DNA from 2 places in the Mesorhizobium sp. EU05-FHT14A09 genome. Region 2 is predicted to be linked to the other one. Evidence: predicted binding sites of a transcription regulator. Region 2 holds the regulator's gene; the other holds the start of a gene.
The links. Region 2 encodes LexA, which represses DNA repair genes until DNA is damaged. Its sites were predicted from a motif close to TGTTCNNNNTGTGTTCNG; they were not measured.
Positions count from the first base shown of each region.

Region 1: the regulator LexA is predicted to act here: its motif matches at 2,866-2,883, upstream of AC3WTO_RS22290 (DNA recombination protein RmuC).

Region 1 is NZ_JBYTDF010000007.1:94,956-102,199, forward strand. It holds gene truA (tRNA pseudouridine(38-40) synthase TruA) at 62-817, opposite strand; gene AC3WTO_RS22275 (GNAT family N-acetyltransferase) at 827-1,336, opposite strand; gene fmt (methionyl-tRNA formyltransferase) at 1,333-2,268, opposite strand; gene def (peptide deformylase) at 2,283-2,813, opposite strand; gene AC3WTO_RS22290 (DNA recombination protein RmuC) at 2,916-4,175, shown strand; gene AC3WTO_RS22295 (GFA family protein) at 4,200-4,607, opposite strand; gene AC3WTO_RS22300 (hypothetical protein) at 4,861-4,986, shown strand; gene AC3WTO_RS22305 (HlyD family type I secretion periplasmic adaptor subunit) at 5,061-6,431, opposite strand; gene AC3WTO_RS22310 (type I secretion system permease/ATPase) at 6,472-7,244, opposite strand, start outside.
Region 2 is NZ_JBYTDF010000002.1:158,340-165,583, forward strand. It holds gene AC3WTO_RS08085 (molybdopterin molybdotransferase MoeA) at 1-951, shown strand, start outside; gene AC3WTO_RS08090 (hypothetical protein) at 1,056-2,096, shown strand; gene AC3WTO_RS08095 (antibiotic biosynthesis monooxygenase) at 2,152-2,496, opposite strand; gene AC3WTO_RS08100 (LysR family transcriptional regulator) at 2,612-3,499, shown strand; gene lexA (transcriptional repressor LexA) at 3,693-4,415, shown strand; gene AC3WTO_RS08110 (ComEC/Rec2 family competence protein) at 4,442-6,988, opposite strand; gene gltX (glutamate--tRNA ligase) at 7,080-7,244, shown strand, end outside.

The DNA.
Region 1 (7,244 bases), on a different contig from region 2:
GGAATTGCGTCGAAACAAGGAGATAGAGCATTGAGGCGACCCTGTTTTCGCCGGAAATGCTCTAAGACGTCGGGTAGTCGACGCCGGTGAGGAACAGGCCGTCAGGCGGCGCAACCTGGCCGCAGGAGGCACGGTCACGTGCCTCGAGGGCGGCCCTGAGATCGGCGGCGGTCCATGCGCCTTCGCCGACGCGCTTCAGCGACCCGACCATGGAGCGCACCTGATTGTGCAGGAAGGAGCGTGCCGAGGTGCGGACTTCGATCGTCTCGTCCTGGCGCGAGACATCCAGCCGTTCCAGCGTGCGCAGCGGGCTGTTGGCCTGGCATTTCGTGGAACGGAAGGTGGTGAAGTCATGCCGCCCGAGCAGAACCTTGGCCGCTTCATGCATGGCTTCGGCATCGAGCCGTTTCGGCACCCACCAGACCTTGCCCATGTCCAGTGCCGGCGGCGCGCGGCGATTGGCGATGCGGTAGATGTAGTGGCGCCCGACCGCGGAGAAGCGGGCATCGAAGTCGTCCGAAACGGCGGCCGCCGCCAGAACGGTGACGCGTTCGCCAGCGCGCTGCAGATAGGCATTGACGGCGTCGCGCACCGTATCGGCCGGCCATGCCTTGCTCAGGTCCGCATGAGCGACCTGGGCCGTGGCATGCACGCCGGCATCGGTGCGGCCGGCTCCACGAATGGAGATCGCGTCACCACAGAAACGCGTGATCGCCTGCTCGATTGCTGCCTGCACAGAATGCTGGCCGGCAGCCTGCCGCTGCCAGCCGGAATAAGGCCCGCCGTCATACTCGATGTCGAGGCGATAGCGGGGCACGTCGGGGCGCTACGCTGCCAGCGCGGTGCCGAAAGCCGAAGCGTAGACCAGTTCGCCGCTCTGCGGCGCCTCGCCCCAGGCCTGCGCCTGCAACGCTTCGCCCTGATAATCGCTGGCGAAACCGGAGGCGCGCTCGTGGCTGTAGCCGAAGCGGCCGTAATAGGCCGGGTCGCCCAGCACGATGGCCAGGTTCTCGCCGGCATCCTTGAGACGAATATGCGCTTCGCGCACCAGCGCGCCGCCGATGCCCGTGCCGTGGAAATCCGGCTCAACAGCCAGCGGCGCCAGCGCCACGGCCGGGTACTGCTTGCCGCCGTTCTCGACATAGAGGCGCGAGAACAGGATATGGCCGACAACCTGGCCTTCTTCTTCCGCGACCAGTTCCAGGACCGCATCGCCTTGCGCGACGATCGCATCGACGAGACCAGCCTCGGTCTGCTGGCCGAAAGCATGTTCTTCAACGAGGCGGATCGCCTCGCGATCCCGCGGCGTCGCCGCGCGTATCGACATCATGCTCATGACAGTTTCATTCCTTCTTCCAATTTTGCCCCGCGCAGGAACTCCTGTGCGGTCACGGGCTTGCCGCCCGCGCGCTGCACTTCGACCAGCCTGACCGCACCTGACCCGCAGGCGACCGTCAGCCGGTCGTCGAGAATTCCTCCCGGTTCCCCCATGCCGTCGGCGACAGTCGAACGCAGCAACTTCAGCCGTTCGACCCGGCCGCCGATCGTGGCCTCGCACCATCCGCCGGGGAAGGGCGAAAGGCCGCGAATGTGGTTGTGGACCGTATCCGCAGGACGGGTCCAGTCGATCCGGGTCTCCGTCTTATCGATCTTCGCGGCGTAGGTCACGCCCTCGGCGGCCTGTTCCACAAAGCTCAGCGTCCCGGCCTCCAGCCTCGACAAGGCTTCGACCATCAGTCCGGCGCCTGCAGCCATCAATCGGTCATGCAGATCGCCGGCGGTCATATCGGGATCGATCGCCAGTTTTTCAACAAGTCCGACCGGACCGGTATCCAGTCCCTGCTCCATTCGCATGACCATTATGCCGGTTTCGGCATCGCCGGCCATGATGGCGCGCTGGATCGGTGCTGCACCACGCCAACGTGGCAAAAGCGAGGCGTGACCGTTGAGACAGCCGAGGCGTGGTGCGTCGAGAATGGGCTTCGGCAGCAGCAGACCATAGGCCACGACAACGGCAACATCGGCATCCAGAGCGCGAAAAGCCGACTGTTCGGCCTCGCTCTTCAGCGACACCGGCGTGTGGACCGCGATGCCCAGCCGTTCGGCCTCGCGCTGCACGGGCGATGGCGTGAGCTCCAGGCCGCGACGGCCGGCGGCACGTGGCGGCTGGGTGTAGACGGCAACGATGTCATGCCCGGCCTCGGCCAGCGCGCGCAGCGTCGCGACCGAGAAATCGGGCGTGCCCATGAAGACCACGCGAAGTGTCATGAATTCGTCCCGGGTCAGCCCACCAGGCGGCTTGGCGCCTTGTCGCGGGCGAGCTTCTTGAACTTCTTGACCACCATGTCGCGCTTCAGCTTCGAGATGTGATCGATGAACAGCACGCCGTTCAGATGGTCGATCTCATGCTGCAGGCAGGTGGCCATCAGGCCGTCGGCATCGATCTCCTGCAGGCGGCCGTCGCGGTCCAGGTAACGGACCCGGACGGTTGCCGGCCGTTCGACCTCGGCATAGTAATCGGGGATGGACAGGCAGCCTTCTTCGTAAACGGAGCGCTCCGACCCGCTTTCGAGAACGTCCGGATTGATGAAGACATGCGGAGCCGGCGGCTCGCCTTCCTTGGCGAGGTCGATCACCAGCATGCGCAGCGGCTCGCCGATCTGGATCGCGGCCAGACCGATGCCGGGAGCATCGTACATCGTCTCCAGCATGTCGTCGGCCAGCTTCAGCAACGGCTGATCGATACGCTCGACCGGCTTGGAAACCTGGCGCAGGACGGGATCGGGAAGAATGATGAGCGGCTTGATCGACATATCGCTCACCTAAAACCTTGCAGGGAAGGCGTCAACCACACAGCCGTCAGCATGTTCACGGTTTGATCTTCTCCTGTCACAAGAATCGTTTATGCTGTGCTGATGAACGACCTCAGCTCCATCCTTTCCGAACCCGTCGCCCGGCTCGGCGCGACGACGATCACGCTTGGCCAGGCATTGGGCTTCGTCGTGTTTGTCGTCCTTGTCCTGTTCATCGTGCTCATCGCCGCGCTGTGGCGCGCGGCCAAGGCACGCAGCGTCGCCGCGGCCGAAGCGGCCGATCACGCCCGCGACGCGGACGCCCGCATGGCCGGCATCCTGCAAAGCCAGGCCGAAATGCAGGGGCGCATGGGTGCACTGGCGGACGTGTTCGGCGCGCGCCAGGCCGAATTGACGCAATCGATCGGCCAGAGGCTCGATGCCATGACCGGCCGTATCGGCCAGACGATGACCGAGCAGACGAAGTCGACGCATGAAAGCCTGGCGAAGCTGCAGGAGCGGCTGGCCGTGATCGACACCGCGCAAGGCAATATCCAGTCGCTCGCCGGACAGGTCGTGCAGTTGCAGGCGATCCTGTCCAACAAGCAGACGCGCGGTGCCTTCGGGCAGTCGCGCATGGAAGCGATCGTCGCCGATGGTCTGCCGCATGGTTCCTACGAATTCCAGGCAACCCTCACCAATGGCAGCCGCCCGGATTGCCTGGTGAAAATGCCGAATGGCGCGCCCTCGCTTGTTGTCGACGCCAAGTTCCCGCTCGAAGCGTGGAATGCCATCCGTGCCGCCGAAAGCTCTGAATTGCAGAAAGTCGCAGCGCAGGCGTTCCGACGCGATATCGAGGTGCATATCCGCGACATCGCCGAGAAATACCTGATCCAGGGCGAGACCCAGGACACCGCCTTCATGTTCGTGCCGTCGGAATCGGTCTTTGCCGAAATCCACGAAAATTTCGAGGCGCTGGTGCAGCGTGCCCATCGCGCCCGTGTCGTCATCGTCTCGCCATCGCTGCTGATGCTGTCGATCCAGGTCATCCAGGCGATCCTGAAGGATGCGCGCATGCGCGAACAGGCGCATCTGATCCAGGGCGAAGTGATCCGGCTGATGGAAGACGTCTCGCGTCTCGACGAAAGGGTGCGCAAGCTGCAGACCCATTTCGGCCAGGCCTCGAAGGACATCGACGACATTCTCGTCTCCTCCTCCAAGGTCACCAAGCGCGGCCAGAAGATCGAGGCACTGGAGTTCGGTGCAACCGAAGGCACGGACGCCGCGGCCGCCGGTCAACGCAAGGCCGACGCAGCACCCCGAACGGCAGACTCAAAGACCGGACAACTCAGATTGCGAGTCGTCGACCCCGACGACGCCTGATTGTCTCCAGACGTCTTCTGACGCTTATTGCCCTTCGATCGTCGTCTCAACGCTCTCGAAGCGCGGCATCCAGCCGAGCGCCGAGCCATGGAACTTTTCCAGGCGCGGCACGAGTTCCTGTCGCTGGCGAGCGGTACCGGTTCTGATCCCATAAATCTTCGGCCCGTCGCCGGCACCGACGACATAAAGATGTGAGCCGCAATCGCCGCAGAAGGCTTGCAGGCGCTTGGCGCCGCTGCTGCCGGTCTTCTCAAAGATTTTCGGCTCGCCCCTGGTAAGCCGGAACTGCGCCTCCGGTGTGGGAAGGGAGACGCGAAACGCCGTGCCCGTAAGTTGCTGGCAATCGGTGCAGTGGCAGATCAACGTTGCGCTTGGGTCGACCTCGGCCTCATAGGCAATCGCGCCACAGTAGCAGCTCCCGTCGATCTTCATGGTCTTTTCTCCCGATGTTTTGCGGCAATCTAGCGCTGCGGGACAGTCCGGCAATGGCTGTCTGCAACTGGCGTCATCATTGGTGGAGCGGAATGGCGTCAGATGAACCGACATTCGCTTCTATCCCCTTGTTTTGCCCTATGATCTTGGTCCGAAATGCCGGCAATCTTTCGGAACCGTGCTCTGGCATGGTGCCTTGCTCTTTCCGAAATCTGTTGTTTCATTGCTTCCTGTCCCAACGGAGGAGCGAATCATGGCTAAAGGTTCGATGAGGCCGGGCAAAGAGGCCCGCAAACCCAAAAAAGACGCCAAGAAGCCAGCAGCGGCGCCAACGATAAAGGCAACGCCCGTGCAGGCAACACGCATCAAAGACAAGTGAGGTCGCGGACAAACGACCAGCACATTACAGCCGGCGCTATGCCGCGCCGGCTGTAAAATTGGCATCCCGGAACGTCACACTTCACGCAGCCCGCGCCGGAATGCAGCCATGAACGGCTCCATCAGATAGGCAAGCACCGTCCGCTTTCCCGTCACGATCAGCACTTCGGCCGGCATGCCGGGCATCATGACGACGCCTTCCTCGAGTGTTGCCAGCTCGTTCTGCGGCACTTCGATCCTCGCAAGATAGTAGGTCTGACCGGTCGCTTCGTCGGTTACCCTGTCGGCGGAAACCGATTTCACCGTGCCGGTGACGCGCGGCATGCCGCGGCTGGAATAGGCCGTCAAATGGACGGTCGCCTGAAGGCCGGCAGCCACAACATCGATGTCGCTCGGCGAAACCCGCGCATCGATCAGCAGTTCCTCAGTTGTCGGCACGATATCGAGAATGGCCTGGCCCGGCCCGATCACGCCGCCAGAGGTTTTGAACTTGAGATTGGCGACCTTGCCGGTGACCGGTGCGATGATGACCGTGCGGTCGAGCACGTCCTTGCTGGCATTCAGCCGTTCGGCGGCGTCGATGTAGCTGGCTCTCGCCTTCTCCAGCTGGTCGGCGATGTCGGCCGACTGTGTGGCTTTCAGCGACATGCTCTGGGTGTCGAGTTCGCCGATCTTCTGTTCAACTTCGGCGATCTGGCCGATGAAATTGCCCCGGTCTCCATCCAGCGCCGCCTTCGAGCGCTCCAGCTTCAGGGTCTCTGACCGTGCCAGCAGCGCCTTGTCGACCAGGCTCTTCTTGACGCTGTGCTCCTGCTCGGTCAGCGCGAGCTGCGCATCGACACTGACCACCTGCGACCGCAGACCGGACAGCTGCTCCTCGAACTGGCGCTTGCGCACATCCAGGATCTGCAGCTGCGCGTCGAGCGAAGAACGGCGCTGGTTGAACAACAGGGTCTGGCCAGCGATGATCTTCCTGGCCCGCTCATCGCCGCTGGCCAGAAGGTCCGGCGGAAAATTGATCTCGGTCCTCTCTTCCTGTTCGGCGCTCAGGCGCGCCTGTGTAGCCTCCAGCGTGCGGGCCTGCTCCAGATAGAGATCATAAAGGGCTGCCGCCTGCGTACTCTGCAAGGTAACCAACTGATCGCCCACGCGTACAAGGTCACCGTCGCGTACTTTCAACTCCTTGATGATGCCACCCTCGAGGTGCTGGACGGTACGCCTGCTTCCATCCGGGCTGATAATGCCGGTTGCCGTGGCTCCCTCGGCCATCGGCGCCGCCGCCGACCAGACAATGCCGCCGACGATGAACATGTAGGCGAGGGCCATGCCGTAGCGGGCCGGTTTGCGGACAGCGTCCCTCAACCTCGGCGGCTCGACCCTGGCGTCAATGACGTTCGGCGACTTCCTGACCAGTGCCTGCGACTTGCCGGGCTGAAACTCTGACATCTTTCTCTCCCCTGGAAGCATCCCATGCGGTCCATTTCGCTCAGGCGATCTGTTCTATCTGAGGCGCAGGCGCGCCACTTTTCTGCGGTTTGGACTCGGCGTCTCCATCAGCCTGTGGCTCGTCGGAGGCCCTGATCACGTGCAGTGGTGGGCGCTCGCCTTCCTTGGCGATGGAGCGCAAGCGGACGAGGACTTCGTCGCGTGGTCCGAACAGATGCAGTCGACCATCCCGCAGGAAAAGCACCTTGTCGGCCTGGGCAAGCGTCGATGGACGATGGCCAACAATGATCAGGGTCGTCCCCTGTGCCTTCAGCTCGGCGATCGCGGCGGCCAAAGCCGATTCGCCGACCTGGTCGAGATTGGCGTTGGGCTCGTCGAGCACGACAATCCTGGGCGAGCCGTAGACGGCGCGGGCAAGGCCGATGCGCTGGCGCTGGCCGCCCGACAGACGCGACCCCGCATCGCCGATCGGCGTCTCGTAGCCCTGTGGCAGGCGTTGGATCATGTCATGGGCATGCGACAGCATGGCCGCATCGATCACGGCCTGATCCTCAGCCCTGGCCATGCGCGAGATGTTGTCGCGCACGCTGCCGGAAAACAGCTCGACGTCCTGCGGCAGGTAGCCCATCGCCTCGCCGAGCTGCTCGCCGTTCCAGTGCTGGACGTCGGTGCCATCGAGGCGGACGGTTCCAGAGCTTGGCAAGACGATGCCGGCGATCAATCGGCATAAGGTGCTCTTGCCGCTGGCGGACGGGCCGATGATGGCTACCGCCTCACCAGGCTGGAAAGCGACGCTCAGATTGTCGATGATGG
Region 2 (7,244 bases):
GTAAGCACCGGCGAGACCGTGCGGGTCTTCACCGGCGCCCCCTTGCCCGCCGGCGCCGACACCATCGTCATCCAGGAGAACGTGCGCGATCTCGGCAACGGGATGATCGAAGTTCAGGAGCCCTCGTCCGAGGGACGCAATGTCCGCCGTAAGGGCCTGGATTTCAATGCCGGCGATGTTTTGCTCAAGAAAGGGCGCGTTCTCGACGCCGCAGCGTTGTCGCTTGCCGCTTCTGCCAATCATCCGGCGCTCGCCGTGGTGCGTCGGCCACTGGTTGCCATCATCGCCACCGGCGACGAATTGTTGCTGCCCGGCAGCGCGCCGGGACCTGACCAGATCATCTCGTCAAACGCCTATGGCGTGGCGGCTGCCGCGCAATCCGTCGGCGCGCATGCGCTGGACCTCGGCATTGCCCCCGACAACAAGGACGCGATCGCCGCCGCGGTCCGGCAAGCTGTCGATGCCGGCGCCAACGTGATCGTCACTCTGGGTGGTGCTTCTGTTGGAGACCATGATCTCGTCCACGAGGTGTTGACCGGCGAAGGCATGACGCTGGACTTCTGGAAGCTCGCCATGCGCCCCGGAAAACCGCTGATGTTCGGGCGGATGGGCGCAGTCCGCTGCATAGGATTGCCCGGGAATCCCGTGGCCAGCCTCGTCTGTTCGCAGCTTTTCCTGAAGCCATTGCTCGCGCGGCTCGGCGGAAGGCCTTTCAGCCAGGATATCCGCGAAGCACGGCTCACGACCGACATGGCCGCAAATGACCGCCGCCAGGACTACATCCGTGCCCGAATCGAACAGGATGGCGACACACTGGCGGCGACGCCGTTCGGCGTGCAGGATTCCTCGATGCTGCGAACGCTCTCGGAAGCCAACGGATTGATCATTCGTCCGCCGCATGCGCCTGCCGTCAAAGCCGATTCGATCTGCAAAGTATTGATGCTGCGCTGATCCGACGTTTTGGCTTCGGCCGATGGATAGCCGGCAGAGGCCCTGACCGTCATTCACCAGGGCTCGATGATCGAGTGCTCGCGGATGGCGAGCGGGAGGGGAATTTGGTTCCGAAAGAACAGCCTTTGCCGCCCCCTGCACAAGATCACCGCGATTATCTCGGAGCCGTTCAGGTGCTGGGTCTGGCGGGGCTGTGTGCGATTGGCTCGGAACTGCTGGCAGCTTATGCCGAAAACACTGGGAAAATAGCCGCCGTTCTCTTCGCATTGATTTTCTTTGCAGCACTCTACGGCGCCCCGGCATTGCTCGCGCGTGAAGTCGCCCGTCGACTCGGATGGGGTTGGCCGTCGCTGCTCTTGCTCACGCTTGCGCTGGGTATTGCCCAGGCATGCCTGATTGATCAGTCTCTCTTCAGTCAGGATTATGTCGGATACGAGGGCTGGGCAGAATCCCGGCAGGCGGCTTTTATCCCAGCACTATCCGTCAGTGCAAATCAGGCATTCAATTTCATCATCGGCCACGTAATTTTCAGCTTCGGCGCACCGATCGCGGTTGCGGAAGCATGGCGACCCGATCGTGCCCACAGGCCCTGGCTAGGGCCTGTGGGCATAGCGATTGCCGCTATAGCTTATGCGGGTACCGCGGTGCTTATCGCCTCGGAACCAGATTCCCGCAGTGCCTCGGCGGCACAATTCACCATATCCGCTGGTCTGGCCGCCGCATGTGTTGCAGCCGCGTGGGTTGTAGGAAGAAATTCCCGACTGAAATTGGACCTGGCGAGAGATATCGCGGCGCCCGCCCCGCTTTTCGTCTTTGCGCTGACCCTCCTGCCAGCCCTCGTATTGGCGAGCGATATCTTCGGGGAAAGCTGGGATGGCTTCCTCTTCAACGTCGTTGCTACCGCTGTCATCGGCGGACTCATCTGGCAGCAAGCGCGGCGACCAGGCTGGGATACCCGCCATATCGCCGCCATTGCCCTGGCTTTTCTGGTGAGCAGAGGCGTGCTGGCATTCACCTATTTTCCGCTGGCGGGTCAGGTGGAGCCATTCGCCAAATATGCCCACAATGTCGCCATGATGCTGGCCGTGCTCATAGCCGGCTGGTTTGCATTACGCCGGTCCAAGTCAAAGCAGCCAACTTCCTGATGGGCGTGGCAGACGCATTGCGCGTCAAAACGTGACGTCGCCGGTGACCAATCGGCTACGCCCTTTTTGGCAGGACAAGATCGCCGACCGTATAGGTATGGAATTCACATTTCGAGACGGCATCCAGTTTGCGGAATTTTTCCGCGAACACGGGATCGGAGAAGAACTCCTCGACATTGCCGGCGCCCTGGATCGCTTCGACATTGACGACGGTTTCACCGTCGGTGCTCCTGGCGAGTGTGCTCCACAGAAAGCCCTTCTGGCGTTCGGCGACGTAGTGCACGACATCCTGGATGATGGCGAAAGCTTCTTCCTGCTTCCCCGGATGGGCATGGATAACGTTGACCACGAAGGTCGTCGGCTGCGGTGAGGCCGAAAAGCCTGCGGTGAGTTTGCTCATGAAAGTCTCCATCTGACGATCGCGGCTGTCTTGCCGCGGCGTCCTCTGGATATTCAGGACAAACAGGCAGATAAATATTCTCGCATTCTCATAACTAACGAAGAAAATTCCGCAATTGGACAGACTTGGAACACTCGGCATCTTCGTGCAGGTCGCGGAAGCCGGAAGCTTTATCGGCGCAGCGCAGCGACTCGGCCTCACTGCTTCCGCTGTCGGCAAAGCCGTCGCGCGCCTTGAAAACGAAATGGGTGCCCGGCTCTTTCACCGCTCCACGCGGAGCATGGCCCTTACTGAAGAGGGAAGCTTCTTCCTTGCGACATGCCGGCGCATCCAATCGGAATACGAACAGGCGCAGGTCCAGCTTTCGAGATCGCAGGTGACCCCGCGCGGGCAGCTTCGTGTTTCCCTCCCGCTCGCGGGCATGCTGTTGATGCCGACAATGTCGGCCTTCATGGAACGATATCCGGATATCAATCTCGACCTCGATTTTACCGACCGGCTCGTCGACGTCATCGAAGAGGGCTTTGATGCGGTGATCCGCACCGGAGATGTCGGGGACACGCGCCTGATGAGCCGCAAGCTCGGCACTTTCCGGCATAAGATCGTGGCAGCGCCGAAATATCTCGCCGAAAACGGCACACCCGAGACGCCGGAAGACCTCCTCAAACACCGTTGCCTTCATCATCGCTATGCGAATTCCGGGCGGCTCGAACCCTGGCCCCTCATGCGCGATGGGCGCGATGTGAAACTCGATCTTCCCGTGACCACCGTTGCGAGCACGCTGGAGCCATTGATCTACCTCGCCGAGCGATCTTTCGGCGTCACTTGCCTGCCGCCATTCGCGGTATCGACCGAACTGGCCCAGGGCAAACTTGTATCGCTGCTGACCGATTATCTTGGCGAAACCGGAACCTTCCGCATCCTGTGGCCAACAAGTCGCCACCTCTCGCCCAAGGTCCGTGTCTTCGTCGACTACATGGTCGAAAATCTGTTTGCTGATTAAGTGCGAGCGGCGCGCCTTCCTGGATTCCACGACGCGACCTCGCGGAACAAGAAGCAGCCATCCCCGCCGTTACGCTGAACAAAGGGTCAACAAATTCATTAAACTTTAAATGGTTGCGGAACACAAATGGAACAGATAGTGTTTGTTCCGGGTTTGTTTTTCTGATTCCGGTTCCGTTCCACGGAGGGTGGCGATGCTGACACGCAAGCAACACGAGCTTTTGCTCTTCATCCATGAGCGGCTGAAGGAAAGCGGGATTCCACCGTCCTTCGACGAGATGAAAGAAGCGCTCGATCTGGCGTCGAAGTCGGGCATCCACAGGCTGATCACCGCTCTGGAGGAGCGCGGCTTCATTCGCCGCCTGCCAAACCGGGCCCGTGCACTCGAGGTGCTGCGCCTCCCCGACTCGATCGCTCCTGGCCTCAATGCGGCCAAGAAGTTTTCACCGGCCGTCATCCAGGGCAGCCTGGGTCGCACGGTACCCAAGGAGCCGCAGCGCCTGCAGGCTCCCAGCAATGACGACGACGCTACCGCCGCCGTTTCCATCCCGGTCATGGGACGCATCGCGGCTGGTGTGCCGATCGACGCCATCCAACATCGAACGCATTCGATTTCCGTGCCGCCGGACATGATTTCGGGCGGCGAGCACTATGCCCTGGAAGTCAAAGGTGACTCCATGATCGAAGCCGGTATCTTCGATGGCGATACGGTCATCATCCGCAATGCCAATTCGGCCAATCCGGGCGAAATCGTCGTGGCTCTCGTCGACGAGGAAGAAGCGACGCTCAAGCGTTTTCGTCGCAAGGGTGCCTCGATCGCGCTGGAGGCTGCCAATCCCGCCTACGAGACCCGCATTTTCGGCCCAGACCGGGTCAAGGTACAAGGCAAGTTGGTCGGGTTGATCCGTCGGTATTGAAGCGCGGACCTTAGTCAATTAGCCGGCTATTTATCGTTTTTATGAACGACATCAGCGTTGACGGCAGTCCGGGAAGGTATCTTGTCCGGCCTGCCTTTGGACTTGTACGCCTTTTCCGGCCGCGGCGGTAATCCCCTCGCCTCGCGCGTAAAGCCTCGTTGCATGTGCCAGGGTCGATCCTTGGTATCGAGCGCGAACGAGATATTAGCCGGCTTATCTGCAGAGGCGTTAAACCATACTGCGGCACTGCCGACGCGGGCGAGATCCTGCTTGGTGACAACCACGACTGCGGGATCGTTGCAGGGGTCGGGGGCGGTTGCATCGTCGATGACAATAAGCGACGCAACCGCGCAGGCCGATTTGGCAGACTCGGTGCTGGCGGCCGTCACCACGACGGCACCTGACAGGTGACGGGCAAAGCACAGCCGCCGAGCGCACAGGAATGGCGTTCCGAGGGGCATATCGAGCGCATTTTCAACAGTCAGATCGACGTCACCCGAAACATCTTCGGGTAAGATTGTTGTCTCCAGATTGAGCGCCCTGCGCCAGTTGTCGAACGTAAACGGATTGGGTCGCGCCCTGCTGACCGCTATCTCGTCGCCGCCGATTGGCAGAGCCACAAGGCGCGCGTCCTCGGAGATCAGCACATCGGGTGTTTCGACATTGCCCATCGTCAGCAGACCGGCAAGCGCAAAAGGTAAGGCCAGCAACCGCAACCATGTCGTCGTCATCGCGCCGATGGCGAGCGCGGCGGTGACGAAAAGCACCGATTGCGTCGAAACCAGACCAACACCATCGACAGGCGAGCGCGCGGAAATCCAGTCGGCGATTGCCATCATGACCGTAAGTCCCTTTCCCATCGCATAAAGGAACGGTCCATCGGCGCCAAAGGGCATCGCGAGTGCGCTGAGTACGGCCGCCGGCATGACGACAAGCGAAACCACCGGCATGACGGCCAGATTGGCAAACAGGCTAAGCGGCGACACCCGCTGAAAATGCCAAACCGCGAACAGCGTTGTCGCAAGGCCGGCCACGATCGAGGTTGCGGCCATTGCGCCAACTGCGATCAAAGACTTATGCGCGAGAAAACCAACGAAAGAGCGCGCAGGCGGTGCGGCTACGGGCATCACTTCACGCCGTTGAGCCCAGGCCGCGTAGGCGCCGATCAGCGCAGCGGTCGCTGCAAACGACATCTGGAAAGACGGACCAACCACCTCATGCGGCGCGGTCAGGATGACGATCACCGCCGAGATTGCCAGATTGCGCATCGACAACGCCGCACGATCGAACAGCACCGCGATCAGCATCACCGACAACATGATGAAGCTGCGTTCTGCCGCCACCACCACGCCGGAGATCGCAAGATAGGCGGCGATCGAACAGAGAGCAGCGAAAGCGGCATACTTCTTGACCGGCCGACGCGCAGAGAAATCGGGAAACAGCGCGAACGCCCCGCGCAACAGCAGCATTATGGTGCCTGCCACCAACGCCATATGCAGGCCGGATATCGAGATGATGTGATAGATGCCCGTCCGTCGCATCGCTTCATTGACAGAATCTGGAATACCGGCGCGCACGCCGACGATCAGCGCTGCGGCGATCTCTCCTTCCGGCCCGCCGATCGAAGCACGAATGCGATCTGCAATCGTCTCGCGTGCGGTCTCGACGGCGACAGACAGCCGAGTGGCGAGCGGTGCCGTTTCCTCTCCCGGAGAGACAAGCCTGGGCTTGCCCATGAAGAAGCCGGTCGCGCCGATCCCGTCGAAATAGCTTTCGAAGGAAAAATCATAGCCGCCAGGTCGCACCGGGCCGGCGGGCGGCATCAGTCGAGCGTAGCCGGACACGATCGATCCGGCACGGATATCGGCTGGCATTGCCAGCGCTGACAGCCGTACGCGTTGGGGCTGATAGCGCAGCTTGGGCCGCTCGGTGCGTATGACGTCCAGCGTCAACCGCGTCCGCCCGGTTGCCGTTGGCTCGACGGAGATGACCCTGCCGGTCACACTGGTCGACACCTGTGCTCCCAGCGTATCGCCAGGCATGCGCCATGTCTCGACCTTGCCCGCAAGGATGCCGAGCACGAGGAGCAGTATCGCCATCGCCGCAAGGTGCACACCAGGGCGGGAGCGCGAGAGCAATGTGATGACCGCCAGAACCAGGCTGCTGGCGATCAGTTGCGGGAAGGCCGGTTCTGCATCGAGCCAAAAGTAGACCGTCGCCCCAGTTGCCAGAAAAACCGGCACGAACAGGAAGGCAACGCCACGATCGAACTCCAACGCAACCGCGCCGGCCAACAGAGCGCGCGGATCTCGACCGATCAGCTTTCGCAAGCCTGGCCAGCGGACCATCGGCCATGACGGATCGTCAGCGGGAACGGCTGTGGCTTCGGAACGCAATCTTCGCCGTTCCGCGATCAGATCGTCGAGCGCTGACGGCATTTCGATCGCCGGCGCGTCCGCCGTCACAGCAGTGGCGCCATCGGCGTCAGCCGCAGAAGACGCGAACAGAAGACGCTCGTTGATGCCTTGTTCGGCATCAGCGTCCCCTCGCCCAACCCTCCCCGGTCCAGCCATCGGGCCTGCCCCTTGCGCCCCTGACCTCCTATGCTACATGAACGCCCAAACAACGAAAGTCCGCGCATCTGCGCTTCTCCCCGAGAGTTTCATGTCCGATCAGGTCGTCACCCGTTTCGCTCCCTCACCCACCGGTTATCTGCACATCGGCGGCGCACGCACTGCGCTGTTCAATTGGCTGTATGCCAAGCACACCAATGGCAAGATGCTGCTGCGCATTGAAGACACCGATCGCGAGCGCTCAACCGAGGCCGCC